DNA from 2 places in the Pseudomonas rosaeacicularis genome. Region 1 is predicted to be linked to the other one. Evidence: predicted binding sites of a transcription regulator. Region 1 holds the regulator's gene; the other holds the start of a gene.

What was found. The regulator FliA, encoded in region 1, starts transcription of late flagellar genes. The targets are predictions, from matches to a motif close to CTAAAGTTTNNNNNNNNNNNGCCGNTAA.
Region 2: a site for FliA is predicted at 2,929-2,956, ahead of motA (flagellar motor stator protein MotA). Genes of this name have one in related genera too.

What each region holds. Positions count from the first base shown of each region.
Region 1 is NZ_JBSKHT010000026.1:68,645-73,554, forward strand. Features, by position in the region: gene ACWKWM_RS26985 (protein phosphatase CheZ) at 1-610, opposite strand, end outside; gene ACWKWM_RS26990 (chemotaxis response regulator CheY) at 630-1,004, opposite strand; gene fliA (RNA polymerase sigma factor FliA) at 1,269-2,009, opposite strand; gene fleN (flagellar synthesis regulator FleN) at 2,006-2,839, opposite strand; gene flhF (flagellar biosynthesis GTPase FlhF) at 2,958-4,310, opposite strand; gene flhA (flagellar biosynthesis protein FlhA) at 4,322-4,910, opposite strand, start outside.
Region 2 is NZ_JBSKHT010000005.1:23,381-28,290, reverse strand. Features, by position in the region: gene rsgA (small ribosomal subunit biogenesis GTPase RsgA) at 1-789, shown strand, start outside; gene motB (flagellar motor protein MotB) at 967-2,004, opposite strand; gene motA (flagellar motor stator protein MotA) at 2,008-2,859, opposite strand; gene ACWKWM_RS08135 (HDOD domain-containing protein) at 3,071-4,609, shown strand; gene rhdA (thiosulfate sulfurtransferase) at 4,656-4,910, shown strand, end outside.

The DNA.
Region 1 (4,910 bases):
CCATGAGCACCAGCTTGAGCAGATTGCTTTCGACTTCGGTCACCAACTGAGTAACGCGCTTGATCACCTGACCGGTGAGGTCTTGATAATCCTGAGCCAACAAGATGTTGTTCAGGTGGCCGGCAACCTCGTGGGTTTCCTGCTCGCTGCGTGTCAGGAAACCGTCGACACGCTTGGCCAGATCACGAAACTCCTCGGCACCGATTTCGCGACGCATGAAGCGGCCCCAATCGGCGCTCAACGCTTTGGCGTCGGCCGTGAGTCCGTTCATCAAGGGGGTGCTTTGCTCCACCAGATCCATGGTGCGATTGGCCGCGTTTTCGGTCAGCCGGACCACGTACGACAAGCGCTCGGTGGCGTCGGTGATCTGTGACACTTCTTCGGCTTGCGGCATGGTCGGGTCGATCTGGAAGTTGACGATGGCGCTGTGCAGCTCACGCGTCAGCTTGCCGACTTCCTGATACAGGCCGCGATCGCGGGTCTGGTTCAGCTCATGGATCAGTTGCACGGCTTCGCCGAACTTGCCTTTTTCAAGGCTTGCGACCAGCTCTTGTGCGTGTTTCTTCAGGGTCGACTCAAAGTCACCCATTGTCGAATCTTTGGAATCCATAGCGCCCTCGCAGCGAACATCAGCTATTGACGCGCTCGAATATCTTCTCGATTTTTTCTTTCAGCACTTGCGCTGTGAAAGGCTTGACCACGTAACCGTTTACCCCGGCCTGGGCGGCTTCAATGATCTGCTCACGCTTGGCTTCAGCGGTGACCATCAATACCGGCAAGCTGCGCAGGCGCTCATCGGCACGGACTTGACGCAGCAGGTCGATGCCGGACATGCCAGGCATGTTCCAGTCCGTTACCAGAAAGTCAAAAGAGCCGCTTTGCAGCATCGGCAATGCGGTCGTGCCGTCATCTGCTTCCGCCGTGTTGGTGAACCCAAGGTCACGCAACAGGTTTTTTATGATCCGCCGCATCGTTGAGAAGTCATCAACGATGAGGATTTTCATGTTCTTGTCCAATTCGACCTCCAAGCAGTCTTTAACGCGCCCAGCACCTGGACGCGCGTTCAATCAAAACCGGTACAGCTCGCTGACCGGGCTGCACGAAACGACGACGGGCTTGGCAAATCAACAGGCATGAACCACGGCGCGACGCACGCGATGTGCGTCTGCGCTGACCGGCTCAAGCCTTGTCTCTCTTGTTTCCCACGAACGCTCTGCACAGCCGGCTTTACAGGTAACACGGCCCCAATGGGTCCGCCGCGTTGCCTGTCAACGCGCTCGCCATTCTCCCAAACGCCCTCGCAAACGAGCTGCGCACTGGCTGTGTAACTGACTGACCCGCGATTCGCTGACACCCAGGACCTCACCGATTTCCTTGAGGTTAAGCTCTTCGTCGTAGTACAGCGCCAACACCAGGCGCTCACGCTCTGGCAAATTGGCAATGGCCTCAGCCAACGCGCTCTGGAAACGTTCATCTTCCAGGTCACGCGACGGCTCGAGCGACTGGCTTGCGCCGTCCTCATGCAGCCCTTCATGTTCGCCGTCCTGCAGCAGGTCGTCGAAACTGAACAGTCGGCTGCCCAAGGTATCGTTCAAAATCCCGTAGTAATCATCGAGACTCAATTGGAGTTCGGCCGCAACCTCGTGATCTTTAGCGTCGCGGCCGGTTTTTGCTTCAATTGATCGAATCGCGTCACTGACCATGCGCGTGTTGCGATGCACCGAACGCGGTGCCCAATCACCCTTGCGCACCTCGTCGAGCATGGCGCCGCGGATGCGAATCCCGGCGTAGGTCTCGAAGCTGGCGCCTTTGGTGGAGTCGTACTTGGTCGAGACTTCGAGCAAGCCGATCATGCCGGCCTGGATCAAGTCTTCGACCTGCACGCTGGCCGGCAGACGCGCCAGCAAGTGGTAGGCAATTCGCTTGACCAGAGGCGCATAGCGCTCGATCAGCTCGTATTGGGAATCACGGGATGATTTGCTGTACATGCGATACCCACTTGCTGTCATGACACGGGCCCTGCGCTGGTGTGATGCACCAGACGTTCGACGAAAAATTCCAGATGGCCGCGCGGGTTCGCCGGTAACGGCCAGGTGTCAACTTTCTGCGCGATGGCCTTGAACGCCAGCGAGCATTTGGAGCGTGGAAACGCCTCGTACACCGCGCGCTGCTTCTGCACGGCCTTGCGTACGCATTCGTCATACGGCACGGCGCCGACGTACTGCAGGGCAACGTCCAGGAAACGGTCGGTGACCTTGGTCAGCTTGGCGAACAAGTTGCGCCCTTCCTGCGGGCTCTGCGCCATGTTGGCCAGGACCCGGAAACGGTTCATGCCGTAATCACGATTGAGCAGCTTGATCAGGGCGTAGGCGTCGGTGATGGAGGTCGGCTCGTCGCAGACCACCAGCAACACTTCCTGGGCGGCGCGCACGAAGCTCACCACCGACTCACCGATCCCGGCGGCGGTGTCGATCACCAGCACGTCGAGGTTGTCGCCGATGTCGCTGAAAGCCTGAATCAGACCCGCATGCTGCGCGGGCGTCAGATGGACCATGCTCTGGGTGCCCGATGCCGCCGGCACGATGCGGATACCGCCCGGGCCTTGCAGCAGGACGTCACGCAGCTCGCATCGACCTTCGATGACGTCGGCCAGGGTGCGTTTCGGGGTAAGCCCCAGCAGTACGTCGACGTTGGCCAGACCCAGATCGGCGTCCAGCAACATGACGCGGCGTCCAAGCTCGGCCAGTGCCAGTGAAAGGTTCACCGACACGTTCGTCTTGCCTACGCCACCTTTGCCACCGGTCACTGCAATAACCTGTACGGGATGCATGCTGCCCATGTTAATTGTTTACCTTGTCTTGCTTAGACCTAAGCCACATGTCGGGCTGCACGTTCGTTGTTTGAACAATGCCTGGCAGACCATCTAAGTGGGTACATTCCAGTGTCATATTCTTCACCTAACCCACGCGCTTGCCGGGGGTGTGGTAAAGATCCGCAAACATATCAGCCATCGCTTCCTCGCTAGGCTCTTCCTGCATCTGCACGCTGACCGCTCGACTCACCAACTGGTGCCGCCGCGGCAAATGCAGATCATCCGGTATCCGTGGACCATCGGTGAGATAGGCCACGGGCAGCTCATGACTGATCGCCAGACTCAAGACTTCGCCGAGGCTGGCTGTTTCGTCCAGTTTGGTCAGGATGCACCCGGCCAGACCGCAACGTTTGTAACTGTGATACGCCGCTGACAGCACTTGCTTCTGGCTCGTCGTTGCCAACACCAGATAGTTGCGCGACTTGATGCCACGCCCTGCAAGACTTTCAAGCTGCATGCGCAGGGCCGGGTCGCTGGCCTGAAGGCCGGCGGTATCGATCAGCACCACACGCTTGCGCAGTAACGGTTCCAGCGCCTGAGCCAGGGATTGCCCCGGATCAACGTGGGTCACCGGTACATTCAAAATACGTCCCAGGGTTTTCAGCTGTTCCTGAGCGCCGATCCGGAAACTGTCCATGCTCACCAGCGCGATATTCTGCGAGCCGTATTTGAGCACGTAACGCGCTGCAAGCTTGGCCAGCGTAGTGGTTTTCCCCATGCCGGCAGGGCCGACCATGGCAATCACTCCGCCCTCTTCCAGCGGCTCTACGTCAGGCGTTGCAATCATACGCGCCAAGTGTGCCAGCAGCATGCGCCAGGCGTGCTGTTGATCATCGGTATTCGGCACCATCGCCAGCAGGTCACGAGACAGCGGGCCCGACAGGCCGACCCGTTGCAGACGGCGCCACATATTGGCCTGGGATGGACGACTGCCTTGCAGCTGGTTCCAGGCCAGGGAACCGAGCTGAACTTCCAGCAGTTCGCGCAGGCCATTCAATTCGGAGCGCATCGAGTCGTAGGCACGTTGCCCGATGGCAGGCTCGGCGAGCGCTGCCCGTTCGGCGCGGTCTGCGGCAACGGCTGCATGCACCGATGGGCGGAACGGTTCGTCCAGCGTTGGCTCGATGTGCTTCTCGTCATCGCTCAACGGCAGACCGGCAAACAGTTGGCGGGCGGGCGAAGCGTCCACCTCGCCACGGGTGCCGAGTTCAGCCTGGGCGGAGACGATGCGCGATTGGGTTTTGCGCAGCTCGTCTTCGAGTTCGATGTTGGGTACACGCGGCGCCAGCGCCGAGAGTTTGTAATCGAGCGCAGCGGTCAGTTCCACGCCGCCAGCGATGCGCCGGTTACCGATGATGGCCGCTTCGGCGCCCAATTCATCTCGAACCAGTTTCATGGCTTGTCGCATATCGGCGGCGAAAAAACGCTTAACTTGCATGACTCACTACCTCAGCCGTTAGGCCCGACAGTCGCTACGATGGTGACTTGCTTGTTGTCAGGAATTTCCTGATACGCCAACACATGCAGGTTCGGTACAGCCAGACGTCCAAACCGCGACAACATGGCGCGAACCGGGCCTGCGACCAACAAAATAACCGGCTGGCCCTGCATCTCCTGACGCTGCGCTGCTTCGATCAACGAGCGTTGCAGCTTCTCAGCCATGCTCGGTTCGAGTAGAACGCCTTCTTCCTGACCTTGCCCTGCCTTCTGCAGACTATTTAGCAATATCTGTTCCAACCTTGGCTCAAGCGTGATAACAGGCAGCTCCGGCTCAATGCCCACAATGCTTTGCACGATTGCGCGGGACAATCCGACCCGCACAGCAGCCACCAATGCGGCGGTATCTTGACTCCGCGCCGCGTTGTTGGCGATAGCCTCGGCAATGCTGCGGATGTCGCGCACCGGCACCTGTTCGGCGAGCAGCGCTTGCAGCACTTTGAGCAGCGCCGAGAGCGACAGAATACCGGGCACCAACTCTTCAGCCAGCTTGGGCGAGCCTTTGGCCAGCAATTGCATCAATTGCTGGACTTCCTCGTGC
Region 2 (4,910 bases), on a different contig from region 1:
CTGGTGACCGGTGATCGCGTGGTCTGGCGCGCCGGCAATCAGGGCATTGGCGTCATCGTCGCGCAACTGCCGCGAACCACCGAGCTGTGCCGCCCGGACAGCCGCGGCCAGCTCAAGCCAGTGGCGTCCAACGTCGATCTGATCGTGATTGTGTTCGCGCCGATGCCCGAGCCTCACGCCAACCTGATCGACCGGTATCTGGTAGCCGCCGAGCATGCGGGGATTCACCCGCTCCTGCTGCTGAACAAATTCGACTTGATCGATGATCAGAACGCCCCGGCGCTGAATGCGCTGTTAGCGGTGTATCGCACCCTGGGTTATCCGGTGCTGGAAGTATCGGCGCATCACGGCGATGGCATGCAGCAGTTGCAGGCGCAACTGGATGGGCACATCAGCGTGTTCGTTGGCCAATCGGGCGTGGGCAAGTCCTCGTTGGTGAACAGCCTGCTGCCGGAAGTCGGCACCCGTGTCGGGCCGCTGTCGGAGCTGTCCGGCCAGGGCACACACACCACGACCACCGCGCGCTTGTTTCACTTCCCCAACGGCGGCGACCTGATCGACTCCCCCGGTATTCGCGAGTTCGGTTTGGGCCACGTCAGCCGTGCGGATGTCGAAGCGGGTTTTATCGAGTTCAACGACCTGATCGGCACTTGCCGCTTTCGCGACTGCAAGCATGATCGCGAACCGGGCTGCGCACTGCTCCAGGCGCTGGACGACGGCCGCGTGCAACAACAACGCATGAACAGCTATCGCTCGATCATCGCCAGCTTGCCGGAGAGTAGTTACTGATCGACGCTGGCCTGTAGGAGCCAACTTGTTGGCGAGATCGACACCGCGCCGTGTCAGCTCAGGACGCCTCGCGAACAAGTTCGCTCCTACACGTTGACGCGTTTGATCAATGATCCGCGCAGTCAACGCACATAAAAACGCCGCGATCATCGCGGCGTTTTTTATTGCGTCAAAACCCTAGTTCTTGGTCTCTTCGACCTTCAGTGTGCCCTGCTCGAAGATGTTCAGCTTTTGCCGAATTTCATGGGGCTGGGCGTAGGCTTGCGGATCAACGGTGGGCGTCGAGATAGAAGCGCCAGGTTTGGCGTCAGGAGCCGGCGCTTTGGGCGCATCCGGCGTTTGCGGCGCTTCACCTACGTTCTGCGAGCCTTCAATCTTCTGCTGCGCCTTTTTGGTCATGACCACGATATCGATGCGGCGGTTGATCGGGCTTGTCGGATGCTCCTTGTCATAGAGCGCCGACGAGGCATAACCCACTACCCGCGCGACCTGAGGATCCGGATACCCCCCCGCGACCAGCGCACGACGGGCTGCGTTGGCGCGGCCGGCCGACAGTTCCCAGTTACCAAAACCGTTATTGCCCACATATGGCGTCGCATCGGTGTGACCACTGACGCTGATCTTGTTCGGCACCGCTTTAATGGTGTCAGCCATGGCCAGCAGGATGTCTTCGAAATACGGTTTCAGACGCGCGCTGCCTATGTCGAACATGGGCCGGTTGTCGGCGTCCATGATCTGAATGCGCAAGCCATCCTGGGTGATCTCGAACAAAATCTGATCTTTGAATTTCTGCAACTGCGGATTTTCGTTGACCTTGTTTTGCAGCTCTTGCAGCAGCATTTCAAGGCGCTCCTGCTCAACTTGCTCGGCCTGTTGAGCTGCCGCTTCTTGAGTGTCTGCTTCGATCGGCACACTGTCAGGCGCCGGTGTGGACTTGATCTCCGGATTCAGCGTCTGGTCGGGGGACATCTCCGGCGAGCCGCCCAAATCGATCACATAAGGCGAGCCGCTGTCGGAAAAACCGACCGGATCCTTGAAATAACCGGCAATCGCAACCAACTGCTCCGGGGTGGCCGACGACATCAGCCACAGCACCAGAAAAAACGCCATCATCGCTGTCGCAAAGTCAGCGAAGGCGATTTTCCAGGCGCCGCCGTGATGGCCGCCGCCGTAGCGCTTGACACGCTTGATTATGATCGGCTGGTTATTTTCCATGGTTCAGCGACCGCGAACTGCTTGTTCCAGCTCGCTGAAGCTGGGGCGATGCGCTGGATACAGCACCTTGCGACCGAACTCCACGGCCAGCGAAGGCGGCACGCCGGAAGCCGAAGCAACCAGAGACGCCTTGATCGATTCAAAGACGTTCATTTCTTCCTTGGCATCGTGCGCCAGGGAAGTGGCCAGCGGCCCGAAGAAACCGTAAGCCGCCAGGATACCGAAGAAGGTACCGACCAACGCCGCGCCAACGTGCATACCGATAGCTGCCTTGTCACCGGAACCCAGCGAGGCCATGGTCACAACGATACCGAGTACTGCAGCGACAATACCGAAACCGGGCATGGCGTCCGCGACACCGGTCACCGCGTGGGAAGGATGTTCAAGCTCTTCCTTCATGCTCAACAGCTCCATGTCGAACAGACCTTCCAGTTCGTGCGGAGCCATGTTGCCGGACGACATGATGCGCAGGTAATCGCAGATGAAGGCGATCATGCGAGTGTCTTTCAGGACACTTGGGTATTTGGTGAAAATCGGGCTGTTCTCGGGTTCTTCAATGTCCCCTTCAATCGCCATCATGCCTTCGCGGCGGCTCTTGTTGAGGATCTCGTAGATCAGGCCCAGGACTTCAAGGTAGAACGCATGAGTGAAGCGCGTCCCGAACATCTTCAGGGATTTTTTGATGACGAGCATGGTCATGTAGCCAGGGTTCGCCTGCAAGAACGCACCCAACGCCGCCCCGCCGATGATCATCACCTCGTAAGGTTGAATCAGCGCGGCGATCTGGCCGTGGGACAGGACGTATCCGCCGAGTACACTCGCGAAAACGACGATGATGCCGATAATTTTTGCCATAGATAATGAATACTTACTGAGTCGGGTTCATGGTCATGTTTCGCAGGAGTGTCAAAACTCTTGTTCTACATATCGGCCTGACTGCGCCAGACTGTAGGCAAGCAGCGCGAAAAAACCCCGTGGCAGACAGCACGCGGGGTTCACTGCGAGGGCCAGCATGATGCCAGTATTGGACTTCATTCAAAACCATCCAGCCGTACGGGATTCCTGAATGCAATCAGAAACATCGTCACCACGGCCCGTCCCAAAGACACTCGACGCCTGGATCAAGCAACTCGATGACATCGCATTGCCGGTGCCTGCGGCTGCGCACGCAAGGGTGCGTGCGGCACTGAATGACAGTCGTCGCTCGATTCGCGATATTGCTGAAATGATGCAGGCCAGTCCTGCCCTGGTGTTGAGCGTGCTGCGCGAAGCCAATCATCACAGCAGCGGCGGCTTTTCCGAACCCGCCGAGAGCCTGGAAGTGGCGATCAATCGGCTGGGTCTGGCGCGCACTGAAACATTGCTCGCCCGCCTGCCCGCAATCGATGAGCGCGACATCCCACCCGCCCTGCGGCAACTGCAGATGGTCAGTCAGCACGCTACCCAGCAAGCCACGGGCTTATTTGCCAATCAGTTAGCTCGGCTTTGGCAAGATATTCATCTTGGCAGTTTGCTGTTTTTGTCGCCGCTTTGGCCGTTGGCGCTTGCCCATCCCAAACTGCTGGAAGAGTGGGAACTGCGGGTCATTCATAAGGGCGAATGCGCGAAAAAAACTGAAAAGGCTCTGTTTGGCATTCGTTTGATAGTCCTGTGCAAAGCGATTGCCGCACATTGGCATCTGCCAATGTGGGTGATGCGTGGCTATCAGTTGATGATCGGCGAGCAGCGCAATCTGGTGAAGGTGCTGCGTATCGCCCATGAAAATGACGATCCACTCATACAACAGCAGCGCCTGGATGCAGACCTGCCCCTGCAACGCTGGCTGAACCAGCCTGCCAACACCATCTTGCTGGCGAACGGACTGGCGCTCTCGGCGCAATACGCCTGGAACAGCCCTCATAACTTGCGCTGGGCGTTGTTGACCAGCCTGTATCTGCAACAACCGTTGGCGAGCGTTCAACAACAAATCCACCAAAATGCTGCTAGCAGTGCTCGATCGCACGCAGGTGTCGGCGTCTGGCATCCGGCTGAAGCGCTGCTGTGGCCGTGGGAAACGCGGCGCGTCCACAAGGGCCTGCTGGCTGCACCGGCGCCATCTACCGAGGCGCTGCAGGACTGGCGCAAGCAATGCGCGCAACTGTTGAAGGAGCCAAGTCCGTTCAGTAACGCTATGAATCTGACCTCATTCGCCCGGGATGCGCTGCTCGCCTGTGGCATGCAGCGGGTGATGCTGTTGATGATCGACCGAAAGATTGATGCCCTGTGCGTTCATCAAACGGCAGGGCTGGATAAGTCCGCCGCCTCCCTGCTGATACCGATCAAAGACAGCACCGTGCTGCAACGTCTGCTGGCCCAGGCGACTCAACTGCGCCTGACGCCCGCCAATAACGCACAATTCTCGGCACTGCTACCGGCCAGCCTCCGGGGGCAGTTCAGCGGGGAAAACCTGTTGATCCGCTCGCTCGCCAGTAATGGCCGGGTGATGATGCTGTTGGTCGCCGATCAAGGGGGTGGACTGTTGTCAGAAATTTCCGTGCAGGCCTTCGGAAAAACGTCGCAATGCATTGAGAAAGCGCTAACGACGTTTAGCCATCGCAATGCTTGACGCCTGAGCTACAATTCGCCTCTTTTGACGATCTGGAGACCTCTTTATGTCTGCCTTTTCAGGCTTGCCGCTGGTGATTGAACCCAGCGAACTCCAGGCACGGCTTGGCGCTTCAGAGCTGATACTCGTGGACCTGACCAGTAGCGCCCGCTACGAGGCCGGACACATTCCCGGCGCACATTTTGTGGACCCCAAACGTACTCAACTGGGTCAGGCGCCGGCTCCCGGCCTGCTGCCAACCCTGCCGGAGCTGCAAGCACTGTTCGGTGAATTGGGCCATAACCCAAACGCTGTTTATGTG